3 regions of the Paenibacillus sp. ALE3 genome follow, and region 2 is predicted to be linked to each of the others. Evidence: riboswitches for the same ligand, from Rfam matches in the RefSeq annotation. Region 2 holds a riboswitch; each other region holds the start of a gene.
The links. A riboswitch is a leader RNA that binds a small molecule or an ion and turns the genes downstream of it on or off. The one in region 2 is predicted to bind cobalamin.

Region 1 (4,457 bases), 200 kb from region 2:
GCAAATAAATTATTGGATAATTGTTCGGTTTTTTTTGAATTTAAATCGTATGAAAATAGTTGGTCTCCCTTATCATCCACATCAGCAGAGTAATAAATTTTGTGATCAGGTAAGTACACCACAGAAAGTGGGTATTGGGAGGTATAGGGTACGTCGGCCAGCTTGGTCATTTTCTTACTGCTCAAGTCGTAAGTCATAACTCGCATAACCATGCCTTGATCTGTGTTCTTCCCATTCACATACTCTGTATAAGTCATGGATAGATATTGACCTTGTTCGACTGGAGCTGACTTTTTGCCTGATTGGATTTGTTTGGTTGGAGTTGATGGAGTAGAAGCTGGAGAGCAGGAAGGTAACAGAGTTAGAACAACCAAGGAAAGTATAAAAATACGATAGGTGCTTGTTTTCAAAAGGAAACATCCTTTCTAAAGATGAGAGATTTACCAAATCAAATATGATAAATAAAACAGGGAAGGACAGGGCAGTAGCCCTATCCTTGTTTCATCTGAAGATATTAAAACGAATAAAAATATCTTCCGGAAAATGAGAGAGACGAGCTCCATGTTAAGCCTAAATCCTGTACGCCTGTTTTCCAAATATCAATGACTGCATCTGGAAGGCTTCCATTATCGGCCTTAGTGAAATCATGTACATTGTTGTTGTCAATATTTCTTACAGAGATTCTTGTTCCAAACTCCGGGTTATCAATAGCCCCTTTCGTTGCACAATCGCCTCTTTTGAGTGTGTTGGAATTCTCACCTGTAGAGTCCGTAAAGTTTGTTCCTCTTCCCGTGCCTTGAACCTTGCCGCTTGATGTGCCAGTGATGACAATTTCATTATTATGTGCTCCGTATGTATAAGTCCCTGGTGCTTTGCGTGTTCCGCGTGGTAGTGCCTGAAGTGTGACATTATTAGTAGTAATCGTATTTTCCTTTTGATCAGGCAAGATAATATCTTTGATGTAACCTTCACCATCATAAATTACTTTTAAACCAGGCTGGGGGTCAGGGTTGTCAATATGATATACCGGTAGTGACTTGGCTTCTTCTTTGATTTCCTTAATAAGTGCTTCTTCTTTCTCTAGCTCAATTTGTTGTTCAGCAGTAAGTGGGGCAATAGCAGCTAGAGATTTTTGTGGTTCAGGTACTGGGGTTCCCTTTTCTAGTACAACCATATTATTGTTCTCATCATATTGGATGATTGTACCGGCCAACATCTGGTCAGGAATTTTCTCTCCTTTCTCAGCATGAGAGATTGCTGGACTGACGACTCCCCAAGAAATGAGTAACGTTGCAGCCAGAAAAGCTTGTGGTAGAAACTTCACTTTCATACAAAGCGCCTCCTTGAAAAATTTGTAAATCCATAGATAGCATAAATGAGCTTACATACTATGTCAACCTTTTAATGGTATATATGAATATAACTAGCCATATTTGCATTAGCAAAAGTTCATTAGTCTGATATATACGGCATTTAATGACATAACAGCAGAATTGATCGTCCATCAGGAATAAGAAGCGGAGGGATACCTCGAATAAATATTAGAAAATTGATATTGTACTAGATGAATTTGCTAAAGCGGTAGGAAGAGGCATAATATAACCCAGACTATGGATTTTGAATAGTGGTGGATGTTTCGGACCACGGTGCAGCTTCCCGAAAGGGGAGTGAGGCAAATGGTCACCTTGTATCGTGCTACGATGTGCTGGGTCGGAAATTTCGGAACAAGCGAAAACCCACCGCGTAATTAGGTTGGCCCCTAACGGTGGGTTTCGTTCGCATTAACATTCAGTTATGCAGCGCGCCGTGGTGGTGATCCACAGCCTTTCAAATCCTAGGAGTCTTGCCGTTGGCGCGGCGAAGGCTCTTTTTAGTATACGGATACGGTAGATATCTCTATACCTAATTTTAGCACGTGAATTGCGTGCATGCAATGAATAGTCACAGCCTTGATTCTCATCGTATCATTCAAATTTAAAATATTACGCTGCATTTGTTGACAAGCCAGTAGCAACAAAATAAGATAATCCTAATTCGTAATAAAAAGGAATAAAGGAAGAAAACAGGTGTGAGCCGGACAACTCTATATACGAGGTTTTGTTGAGACGATGTAGATAGTTGTTGAGCGTGTTCACTTAAAAGGGAAGTTCGGTAGATTCCGACACGGACCCGCCACTGTATACAGGCATCAGCAGGGTACTGCTGGAGCTTTCAGAATAGCCACTGGAACTGTGAGGAACCGGGAAGGCCTGAAAGATAAGCCTGGAGTCAGGAGACCTGCCTGTTTTGACATCACTGTCAGACCCACGGGATGCTGGGGAGGTGGTTAGGCGTGCTGCATACGGAATGTCTGAAACCGATCTGATCCCTTCTATGTTTTTGGAGTTGGCTTTGAGGTGAGTTTTGACATTTTATAATGAAAGCATTTCTGACTGCTGGTCAAGTGGTTGGGAATGCTTTTTTCGCGCTTTGCGTTAGGTTTATACGATATTTTACAAGATAGAGGAGGAAATGTGGGATGATAGGCAATCGTAATAGGCGTTCATGGTTCATATGTACAGGATTGCTGCTGCTGATGGCAGTTATGGCTCTTTCGGGATGCGGCACAGCCACGAAGACGGAGGATAGCTCAGGCAAGGGTGAGAATACGCCTGCACAACAGACTCCAGCAGGTAAAAAGCTGGTGATGGCGTATACGTGGAAACCGTCAGGCGTCGATCCGCATGGAGACAATAGCTGGGATGTGATGCGTTCCGGTGCCGGTGAGACACTCATTCGTTTGAATGAAAAGTTGGAGCCTGTGGCTTGGCTAGCCAAGGAATGGAAGCACGACAGTCCTAACGTGTGGACGTTCAGCTTGCAGGATAGGGTCACTTTTCATGATGGAAAGAGTATGGATGCAGCAAGCGTAAAAGCATCTTTGCTGCGCTCTATCGAGAAAAGTCACCTGGCGAAGGATTTACTGGATGTGAAGTCCATTGATGTAAATGGCCCGCTGACGCTGAAAATCACGACAAACCAGCCGAATGCAGCGCTGGCATCCAATCTGGCTGATCCGTCAACGATCGTGCTGGATGTGGCATCCATGAAAGATGAGCAGAGCTACCCTGCAATGACAGGTGCTTTTAAAATCAAAGCCTTTAACAAGGATCAATCCTTGGTCGTAGAGCGTTATGACGGATATTGGGGCGAAAAGGCACGACTGGCTGAAGCAACGATGGAATTCATTACGGACGGTAATTCGCGCCTGATGGCGTTACAATCCGGTGAGGTGGATGTAGCGACGGATATTCCGGTAGATAACGCAGAGGTACTAAAAAAGAACGACAAGCTACAAGTGCTGTCGGCTCCGTCCTTGCGTACCCATATGATTGTGTACAACATGGAATCGCCTGTGTTCAAGGATGCGACCAACCGTAAGGTGGTGGACAGTCTGATTCCGCGCGCATCCATTGTGAGCGCCGTCATGAGGGGCTTCGGTACGGAAGCAAGCAGCCCGTTTCCGAGTATTCTTCCCTTCGGTAAGATTGAGCGTAAAGCATTGAACGGAACGACAGAGCAGTTGTTGACGAAGGATGGCTGGCAGAAGGATGCCCAAGGCACATGGTCCAAGCAGGGCAAGCCATTCGAGGTTACGCTGCTGACCTTCCCTCAGCGTCCGGAGCTATCCGTCATGGCTGAGGTGATTCAGAGCCAGTTGCTGAATGAGGGAATCCAGGTCAAGATTCGCAAGGTGGAAAATATCGACGAGGCGTTGACCAAAAACGATTGGGATTTTGCTATGTACAGCATGCTCACGGCCCATACAGGAGAACCGCAGTATTTTATGGACATGTTCTACTCCTCTACAAGTGAAGCTAATGTAAGCCGTTATGCTTCCAAACCGCTGGAGGATATTCTTCACAGCCTGAAGTTGGCAAAGGATACCGCACAGCGTAATGCGGTAACACTGCAAGCGCTGGATATCATCAATACAGACTTGCCGCAGTCGTTCATTGTACACCCTGACAATGTGTTTGGCGTGAAAAAAGGGGTAGATGGCTTTACGCCGCATCCGATCGAGTATTACTACATTACAGCGCAATCTGATATTGCGGAATAACGGGCTACGTATCCTATGATTCGTTTTATACTGGAACGTGTGGCGCAGCTGCCCATCATTGTATTCGTTGTATCCACGCTGACTTTTGTACTGATGAGGCTGGCCCCTGGTGACCCTGCCCTCATTTTGCTCACCGCGCATAATGTTCCTGCTTCTGGGGAGGCGCTGACCGCGCTGCGAAACGAACTGGGCTTGAATGAGCCGCTTCATATTCAATATGTGAACTGGCTGCGGGATGTGTTCACGGGACATTGGGGAACCTCATATGTGTCCAAGGAGTCGGTGCTAAACGAACTGTGGAGCAGACTTCCCGCTACGGTGGAGCTAGCTTTGGCGGGCTTTGCCGTCATGACGG
Region 2 (4,457 bases):
AGCCGACTCTGAAGAACAGGCACAGACTATAGAAGAACCTACAGAGCTGCAAAAAAAGACATGGGAGACGTATATGGCATGTTCGTCAGAGATCCATCCTCAAGTGTTGGAGTCCATACACCATTATTATGTAGACATAGTGGAAAAGTATCGGAAGGCATACAGCTCATGGGGAGAGGACCCTAATGAATATGCGCCTTATGTGGAGCGACCAGAGCAATTGCTGGATCGAATGCAGCTTATATCTATACTGATTTCCGACTCATCGGAAAAGGATGAACTATATTTGAATTTTAGTTGCTCCTGGGATCGAGAGCATGGCTTAGGTGTACATCTGAAGCAGATAAAAATCGAGCATATTCAAGGTGCATATACATTATATGACTTGGAATAAATAAAACCCCCTTCCGGTCTCTAATAGAAAGACCGAAAGGGAATAGGATATGGTGGACATGATGACGCGATTGGATACGGTAAAAATATTAGTTGGATACAGACAGCACGGCACGGGCTGCTTGAGCCGCCTGTACCATTTGCCGCAATGCGGCAACAGATTCTTCCTTGGTACGGGTTTTCAGCCCACAGTCTGGATTAACCCAGAACAAATCTGATGGCAGTACGCGCAAGGTACGCTGAATCATGCTTAGCATTTCTGATACATCAGGAATGCGCGGACTGTGGATATCGTATACACCCAGACCGATGCCTTTGTCGTAAACCTGATCCTCAAAGCTAACAATCAGTTCTCCGTGGCTACGAGAGGTTTCAATAGAAATCACGTCGGCATCCATGTCTGAAATGGACTGGATCATATCCTGGAATTCGGAATAGCACATGTGTGTATGGATTTGGGTCGCAGGCTGAGCGGTGGCCGTGGTCACAAGGAAGGCTTGAACAGCCCAATCCAGATAGGCCTGCTGTTGTTCTTTTTTCAACGGAAGCCCTTCACGAATTGCGGGTTCATCCACCTGAATCATGCTAATACCCGCTTGTTCGAGTGCCTCTACCTCTGCCCGTAATGCCAGAGCTAACTGCAAAGCTACTTGCCTGCGTGGAATATCATTACGTTCAAAGGACCAGTTCAAAATGGTCACAGGGCCTGTAAGCATCCCTTTAACTGGCTTGGAGGTTAACGACTGAGCAAATGCCGTCTCTTCCACGGTCATAGGTTGATCGAACGACACATCTCCGTAAATGATCGGCGGTTTAACACAGCGGGAGCCGTAGGACTGCACCCACCCGTTTTGTGTAAAAGCAAAGCCTTTCAGCTTTTCGCCAAAAAATTCAACCATGTCGGTCCGTTCAAATTCCCCATGTACAAGCACATCTATGCCAATGTCCTCTTGGATATCAATCCATTCCTTGATCTGCTGTTGGATGAATGTCCGATATTGCTCGGCAGACCATTCTCCTTTGCGATAGTGCAGACGGGCCTTGCGGACCTCAGCAGTTTGCGGGAAGCTGCCGATGGTCGTCGTAGGTAGTGGGGGCAACTTCAGCCTATTTTGCTGAATCACCCGGCGCTCGGCGAAAGGAACGCTGCGTGACAGTGGCTCTTTTGCCAGCAGGTCGGCCAAATCGGCAGCTGTCTGTACCCTTGCCGCGGAGCGGTTGAAGCGGGCTACCGCATCCGAACTTTGCTCAAGCTTGGCAAGTGCGGATGGATCGTGCTTGCCAAGTGCAGCCGTCAAGCCTGCGATTTCATCCAGCTTTTCATCGGCAAAGGCTAGTGCATGCACCAGTTCTTGGTCCAGCTTATGCTCTGCGTCCAGACTGACCGGCACATGCAGCAGACTGCACGATGGCTGTACGATAAGCTGTGCGGCAGTGGTCTGTTCTGCTAACTGGTCCAACAGTGCAGCCACGGCATTCAGGTCGCTGCGCCAGATATTGCGTCCGTCAATGACACCAGCACCCAGCGTTTTCCCTTTAGGGAAGCCATGCTGGCATATATGCTGAAGATTTTCGCCATCATCGTATACAAAATCAAGACCCAGTCCCTGTACCGGAAGTTCAGTCAGACGCTCATAATGGTCCAGGCTGCCAAAGTAGGTTTGCAGCATGATGTTCAACGAGGGTGCAGCTTGGGTCAAAGCTTCATAGACCTCCTGAATAATCTCCAGATCCTCTGCCGGGAATGAGGTGGTCAGGACAGGTTCATCGATTTGGACCCATTGAACGCCTTCTGCTGCTAGCTCTGACAAGACTCGGGCGTATAAAGGCTGGAAGGTTCGTATAATAGAAGCGAGATCCTTACGATCATAGCCTTTGGATAAAACAACAAATGAATAGGGACCGATGAGAACCGGTTTACCTTCAATGCCTAGCTCCTGCTTTGCTTCACGATAAGCTAGTAATGGTTTGTTTTCAGTGAGCACCGGAGCCGCGTTCGCCAATTCGGGAACGATGTAGTGGTAATTGGTATTCATCCATTTGGTCATTTCACTGGCAGTAGCTCCCTTCTGCCCACGTGCGATCCCGAAATACACAGATAGAGGAACTGGACCTGTAAAACGATAGTTGAAGCGTTCGGGGACGAGACCAAACATCACGGATGTATCCAGCACGTGATCGTAATAGGAGAAGTCTCCGACAGGAATGCGATCAATCCCTTTGTCACGTTGCTTGCTCAGATGCTCCAGACGCAATCTTTTCATCTCACTATGCAGTTCGCTTTCGTCAATACTACCCTGCCAGAAGCGCTCCAGTGCTTTCTTCCATTCCCGGTTCCCACCAATACGCGGATAACCCAGATTACTGCTAATCAAACCCGACAATGCAGATCGTTCGTTAATGGACATGTAGGTTTCCTCCTAACTGGTAGCCAGTTTATTTTTACGTACCAAAAAAGGCATTCTGTCCCCAAGGCTAAAAATGAGTAGGGGAAAGAATGCCTCCGCGATTAAAATTCAAAAATACGGCGACTGCTCTTAACACCTCCCTATCTTCCGTAGGTACTGCGATGTTGTTAAAATAGGCAGGTCTCCTGACTTGCGGATCATGACGTTCAGCATCCCTTCCCGGTCTTTGGACCAGTGGGTGTATGAGTAGCTGAACATTCCCCGTTTACAGTGGCGGGACCGTCCCGGATTTGCACCGGCTTCCCTTTTAAGTCTGATCTGAATAGAACAGACACCTATTTCCAGGCTATGCGATTAAGGTATGACGAATAATTATGCACTCGTATACTTGTTCACCATCATAAGTGAAACTCACAGGATGTGCAATAGAAACAGTAATAGAAACTGGAGTGGAATCTGTTAGTTATATGCAAAAAAGACAATCCCAACCCATCGTGGGGGACTTGTCTTTTGTATAGCATCTTGCTAAGTAGAACATCGCCTTTAAGTCAATGAAACGGTGTAACCTGCTCGAGTACTGGCTTTGACATCTACCAGGCGCTGATTACGGCTGCCCCGAAAGGGGAGGGTCAGATCTTTTTGCTGTTCAACAAAACGGCCATCTACAATCACGTCACACAAAAGAGCTAGCTCCTGTCGTTCCGGATCCATGAGCAGATCCTCGTAAACAAAGCCTGTATAGGCCCATACGGTTCGGTCGGGACAAGCCGCGCGGAAGTCACGTACAAATTGCGAGCATTCTGCTGCTGAGAAAAAAGGGTCTCCCCCGCAGAGAGTCAGTCCGTCCAACAGCGGGTTATCCATGATATCACGGATAACCTCCTGTTGACGCTCAGGCGTGAATGGCTCCCCTGCGCGGAAGTTCCACGAAGCTGGATTAAAACAGCCGGGACAGGCATGGCGGCAACCGCTAATGAATACGACGGTGCGCAGGCCGTATCCTTCATTCAGAGATTCCGGAATATAGCCGCACAAATTCACTTATGCTTCACCCGGTCGCGAACTTCGGCTTGCTTGGCAGCATTAAAACGAACGGTATAATCTCCTGTCAGATATCCGGTTACCCGACGTAAACGCTGAAAGTGCGTGTGCTCCTCATCTGTGCCGCATTGAGGACAGCTTGTCCCGATAATTCCTTCATAGCCGCATTCCGTACAACGATCTACCGGATGGTTGATGGAAAAGTAGCCGATGTTCTGTTGAAGTGCGTACTGAACAATTTTAAGAAATGCATCCGGGTTATTCCGTGCATTACCGTCCAGCTCAATGTATGAAATTGCACCCGCATTACATAGATTATGGAACGGAGCCTCCAAGCTGATTTTACGTGCAGCGGGAAGCTTGTAATACACCGGAATATGAAAGGAATTCGTGTAATATTCCCGGTCATTTACTTCAGGAATAACTCCGAAGTCACGTTGATCCAGCAATGTGAACTTGCCCGACAGACCTTCGGCAGGCGTCGCGAACAGTGTAATATTTAGATTGTAGTGCTCACTCATTCGATCACAATACATGCGCATGGAAGTGATGATTCGCTGTGCTTCACGGTATACAGCATCATCTTCCCCGTGGTGTTTTCCATATAATGCTTTC
Region 3 (4,457 bases), 2.1 Mb from region 2:
GGTCCAATGTTCTGTCGGCCAGTGAAGTAAGACTCAATCGCGCTAGGACCCGATCCGTAATCGCCTCCACATCAACTCCCTTTTCCCTGCCTAGCCAGTCCTGATGAGGAAACCGTCCCATTTCTATAACTTCCCTGACGGTGTATCCCACTGGGGGAATTCCCTCCTGCTGGAGTACGGCTACAAGTTGGGAAAGCTCTTTTCTGCTGTAGCTACCGACCTTTTTACCATAGATATGAACACTTCCAGAAGTCGGCTGATCTACGCCAGAAAGCAGATGCAGCAACGTCGATTTTCCACTCCCATTCGGACCAATGATCCCCCACCAAGCTCCTTCGTCTACGTTCCAGCTAATATTCTTCAACACATGGAACTCTCCATAAGCACGGGTCAGGCCTGCTACCTCTAGCGCCCGATCATACACCTTCTGTGATTCACTTTGTTTGGTCACAACAGATCCCCCCTGCGTAGCTTCTTGTTCCGGTACAGGAGATACGCGAAGAACGGCGCCCCAACAAAGGCCGTCATAACGCCCAGAGGAATTTCCGTTGGGGCCAACAACGTGCGAGCCGCCGTATCTGCCCAAGCCATAAAAATAGCTCCACCCAGTGCAGATAACGGAACAATCATCCGGTAATCGGGACCTGCCATCAGACGAATGATATGAGGCACAACAAGTCCAACAAAGCCAATGACTCCACATACCGAGACAGCGGCAGCTGTCAGCAAGGTAGATATGATTAGGACAGATAGCTTCGTCGCATCTACATGAACCCCCATATGAGCCGCTTGACGTTCTCCCAAAGCCAGAATATTCAGCACCCGTGCCCGGTTCCATAGAAACACCAGCCCAACGATCACGTAAGGTAAAAGAATTCCCGTATATGACCAACCGCGCAGACTGAGACTTCCCAGCGTCCAGTACAATATTTCATTGACTGTTTCCTTCGACATGGCTGCCAGAAAAGAAACAATGGCTCCCCCAAAAAATTGCATCACCACACCTGATAAAATGAGGCTTTGGGTCGGAATTTTCCCACCTTCACGCGCCAACGTCAACACCATCCACAGCGTCAGCATGCCGGTTATAAATGCAACTAGCGGAAGTGTCCATATACCCACAAATGAAAATTGAAGCCCCCAATAAATCAGTACTGCTGCTCCGACCGAAGCTCCCGAGGATACCCCAAGGGTATACGGATCAGCCAAGGGATTACGCAACACACCCTGAAATCCGGCTCCCGCCAGCGCCAGCGCTGCTCCAACCAACATTCCCAGTAACACCCGTGGCAATCTGACCTTCAAAATGATCTGCTCTGAGGATGTATTCCAATCCGGTGTAAACGTATCACCTAACCACGGTAGGTGGTTGATCAAAATACCTGTGATCTGGCTGACCGGAAGACTGACCGAGCCGATGCCAAGACAGAGTAGCAGCGTCAGCAGCAGCAAGACAAGACCTGGCCCCCCAAAACCGATCAGTCTACGGTTCATTTGAAAATTTCAGGGTACACGCCCTTAGCCACTTCCTTGAGCCCTTCCGTTACGCGTGGCCCCGGACGACTGATCAAATTATCATCCACGGCAAATACACGATGGTTACGAACAGCCGATATTTGATCCCATCCACTGCGAGCTTTTATGATATCGCCGAGGGTCTGGCCTGTTTTATCATCCTTCACACTTTTGCTGTACAAAATCACGTCAGGGTTGGCAGCTATAATATTTTCCTCACTGATTTGGTACCAGCCCTTCTGCGTGGCACCCACGTTTTCGCCGCCCGCCAATGTGATCAGTTCATCCATAAATTCGCCCTTACCCACTGTCCAGCCTGGTGAAAATTCGACGTATACCCGTAGCTTCTGCCCTTTTCCGATATTTTTAACTCCTTCTTTCACTTCCGCTACATCTGCTCTCATCTTGTCAGTCACCGCTCTCGCTTCTTTCTGATGATCGGTGATTTTCCCATACAATTCGATGTTAGCTATGACATCTTCAACTGTTTTCGGTTCTGTTTTAAAAATCATAATCCCCATGTCACGCAGCTTAGTCGTAGCCTGTTCACTAAGTGAAATTCCTGCAAAAACAACTTCCGGGTTCGCAGCAATGATCGCCTCTTCGTTCGGTTTCATAATACCGCCCACTTTAGGCTTTTTCGTAGCTGCCTCTGGGTAATCAGAGTAGTCGGATACACCAACAATTTCCTTATCCAGTCCGATAGCGAACAGCGCTTCAGTTTCTGCCGGGGAGACGGAAACAATCTTGTCCGGTGCTTTTTTGAATGTAAATTCCTGTCCTGTTGCATCCTTAACCGTTAGCGGGTAAACCGTTTTGCCCGGAGGCTCTTGTGCGGTTACAGTCTGTCCCGGCTGCTGTGAAGAAGCTTGGCCCTCTTTATTTTCTACATTTTTTCCATTCGCGCCACATGCACTCAGTACAACTGCCAATATCAGCGCCAATAGACCTGTTGTCCATACCTTTATTTTCTTTCCTGCCATGATTTGCACCCCTTCATACAAAAATCGTTAAGAGCGTTACTTGAACATCATCCGTATTTCCTCATTCCAGCCTTCTTTTCCTATCAAAAACCCCCGCATCCTCATTTCAGGACACAGGGGTCACGTTAGCACAGATTGTGCGCAGGCGGGCAGCTTCCTTCCGCATGGACAGTCACTGCGAACACGTCATCCTTTCCTCGAAGGATTATGGTGACAGGCGGACGGGCAGGTATCCTGACTTATGGAAGAGGCAGCCCTGATATTCTTTCATATGCTTGGCGGCACATGTAACAGGGCTAATAGGCATGTTTCCATTTACAGTGGCGGGACCGTGTCGGACTCACACCGACTTCCCTTTTAACAACGCAATAAAGGAAAGCAAGTTCCTCACATAGCGCCGACCTCGTCTGCTGGATATTTGATGTAGTGGTAGTCAAGCCGTTCTTTTACTTGATGATTATAGGTTAAAAAGAGTTAGCTTACAACCCAAACAGTCGCTTTATTCGCCTTGTTTAACCTAATGAGAAAGCAATCTTGCTATACAATTGTGCGGTCCTGTCAACCTTAACTGAATCATAAACGCTTCTCCCGGCTTCGGATTCAGACTCCAAAAATCATGGCCAGGCATAAGCATACAAGCCAACTGACGAATTACACCACCATGCGTGACAATCAAGACAGAGGGCGGCGTAGCATTCGACTTCATTGGCTGAACCTCCAAAGCAATGCGCCACGCAAACAAAGAGTCGAGGAATTCACGCAGACGATTCACAAAATGAATCCAAGGCTCTCCTCCAGGTGGGGTGAATTGTTGCGGCTCATCAATCCAAGCGCGATACAACGCCACATCCTTAAGCATGTCATACGTTTTTCCATCCCACTCACCAAAGTGAAGTTCTCGCAGACGTGGTTCCATGATAGGAGGCTTAGCAGAGAGGGAACATTCAGACGTCAATGCTGACTCCGGCAAAATGATCTGCAAGGTCTGGCGACATCGCATTAAGTCGCTGCAATAGATTCGAGCAAAGGAATGTCCCTGCAATTTTTTCTGTAAAGTCTTTAACTCCTGCTCTGCTCCCGACAGTAAACCCAAGTCGGCATGTCCCAGATATCGACGTTCCTTATTCCATAAGGTCGTGCCATGACGAACTAGCACGAGCTCCATGTCCCACTGCAGATCTTCTTTAGCATCATTCGGCTTACTAACCTGTTGTGAGTTCGGACTTGGTGCACTTTCTCGCACTCTTTTTCCTTCTGTATCTTGTTTCAAAATCGTGTCACTCCTCACTGCATCCATCCCAAGGCAAAACACCCTGCAGCTCCCATCAAACATAACCCTACAAACATAGTGGATACGGCGAACATCAGCCGGATCGTATGCCGGATATCCTTCGACTCCAGCGGTCGTATCCCTTCGCCCATATATGCCCGAAAGGAGCGTATGCCGTGATACACATTATAGCCACCGAGACGAATCCCTAGGGCACCTGCCACCGCTGATTCGGGAAATCCGCTATTTGGGCTTGGATGCAGACGGGCATCCCGCTTGATTGTCCGCCAGCTTCTTGCAGTATCCAGCCGATACAACCACGACGCTATCACTAGCATAACTGCTGTCATGCGAGCCGGAATGTAGTTAGCTACATCATCTAGCCGTGCCGAGGCCCAGCCTAAATGCAGGTACTTTTCATTTTTGTAGCCAACCATTGAATCGAGCGTGTTTACGGCACGATATGCCAGTGCCAAGGGTGCTCCCCCGATCAGGGCATAAAAAAGCGGGGAAATAATGGCGTCCACGATATTTTCAGCGACCGTTTCGACGGTACCGCGCACAATTTCGGGCTCGTCAAGCTGCTGCGTATCCCTTCCGACAATCATGCCTAGCTCCCGACGTGCCGCAGTCAGGTCATTCGCCTGCAACGCTCGGTATACTGCCATCCCTGCGTCCTTTAGACCTTT

Region 1: another riboswitch for cobalamin. It lies ahead of ACXHJ2_RS24900 (ABC transporter substrate-binding protein); the one in region 2 lies ahead of metE (5-methyltetrahydropteroyltriglutamate--homocysteine S-methyltransferase).
Region 3: another riboswitch for cobalamin. It lies ahead of ACXHJ2_RS16245 (ABC transporter substrate-binding protein); the one in region 2 lies ahead of metE (5-methyltetrahydropteroyltriglutamate--homocysteine S-methyltransferase).

What each region holds. Positions count from the first base shown of each region.
Region 1 is NZ_CM134214.1:5,530,095-5,534,551, forward strand. It holds gene ACXHJ2_RS24890 (hypothetical protein) at 1-410, opposite strand, end outside; gene ACXHJ2_RS24895 (hypothetical protein) at 515-1,330, opposite strand; cobalamin riboswitch at 2,096-2,299, shown strand; gene ACXHJ2_RS24900 (ABC transporter substrate-binding protein) at 2,519-4,102, shown strand; gene nikB (nickel ABC transporter permease) at 4,118-4,457, shown strand, end outside.
Region 2 is NZ_CM134214.1:5,728,958-5,733,414, forward strand. It holds gene ACXHJ2_RS25780 (DUF6985 domain-containing protein) at 1-394, shown strand, start outside; gene metE (5-methyltetrahydropteroyltriglutamate--homocysteine S-methyltransferase) at 483-2,801, opposite strand; cobalamin riboswitch at 2,960-3,155, opposite strand; gene nrdG (anaerobic ribonucleoside-triphosphate reductase activating protein) at 3,345-3,842, opposite strand; gene ACXHJ2_RS25795 (anaerobic ribonucleoside triphosphate reductase) at 3,839-4,457, opposite strand, start outside.
Region 3 is NZ_CM134214.1:3,661,577-3,666,033, forward strand. It holds gene ACXHJ2_RS16235 (ABC transporter ATP-binding protein) at 1-451, opposite strand, end outside; gene ACXHJ2_RS16240 (FecCD family ABC transporter permease) at 448-1,494, opposite strand; gene ACXHJ2_RS16245 (ABC transporter substrate-binding protein) at 1,491-2,498, opposite strand; cobalamin riboswitch at 2,706-2,919, opposite strand; gene ACXHJ2_RS16250 (histidine phosphatase family protein) at 3,016-3,768, opposite strand; gene cbiB (adenosylcobinamide-phosphate synthase CbiB) at 3,783-4,457, opposite strand, start outside.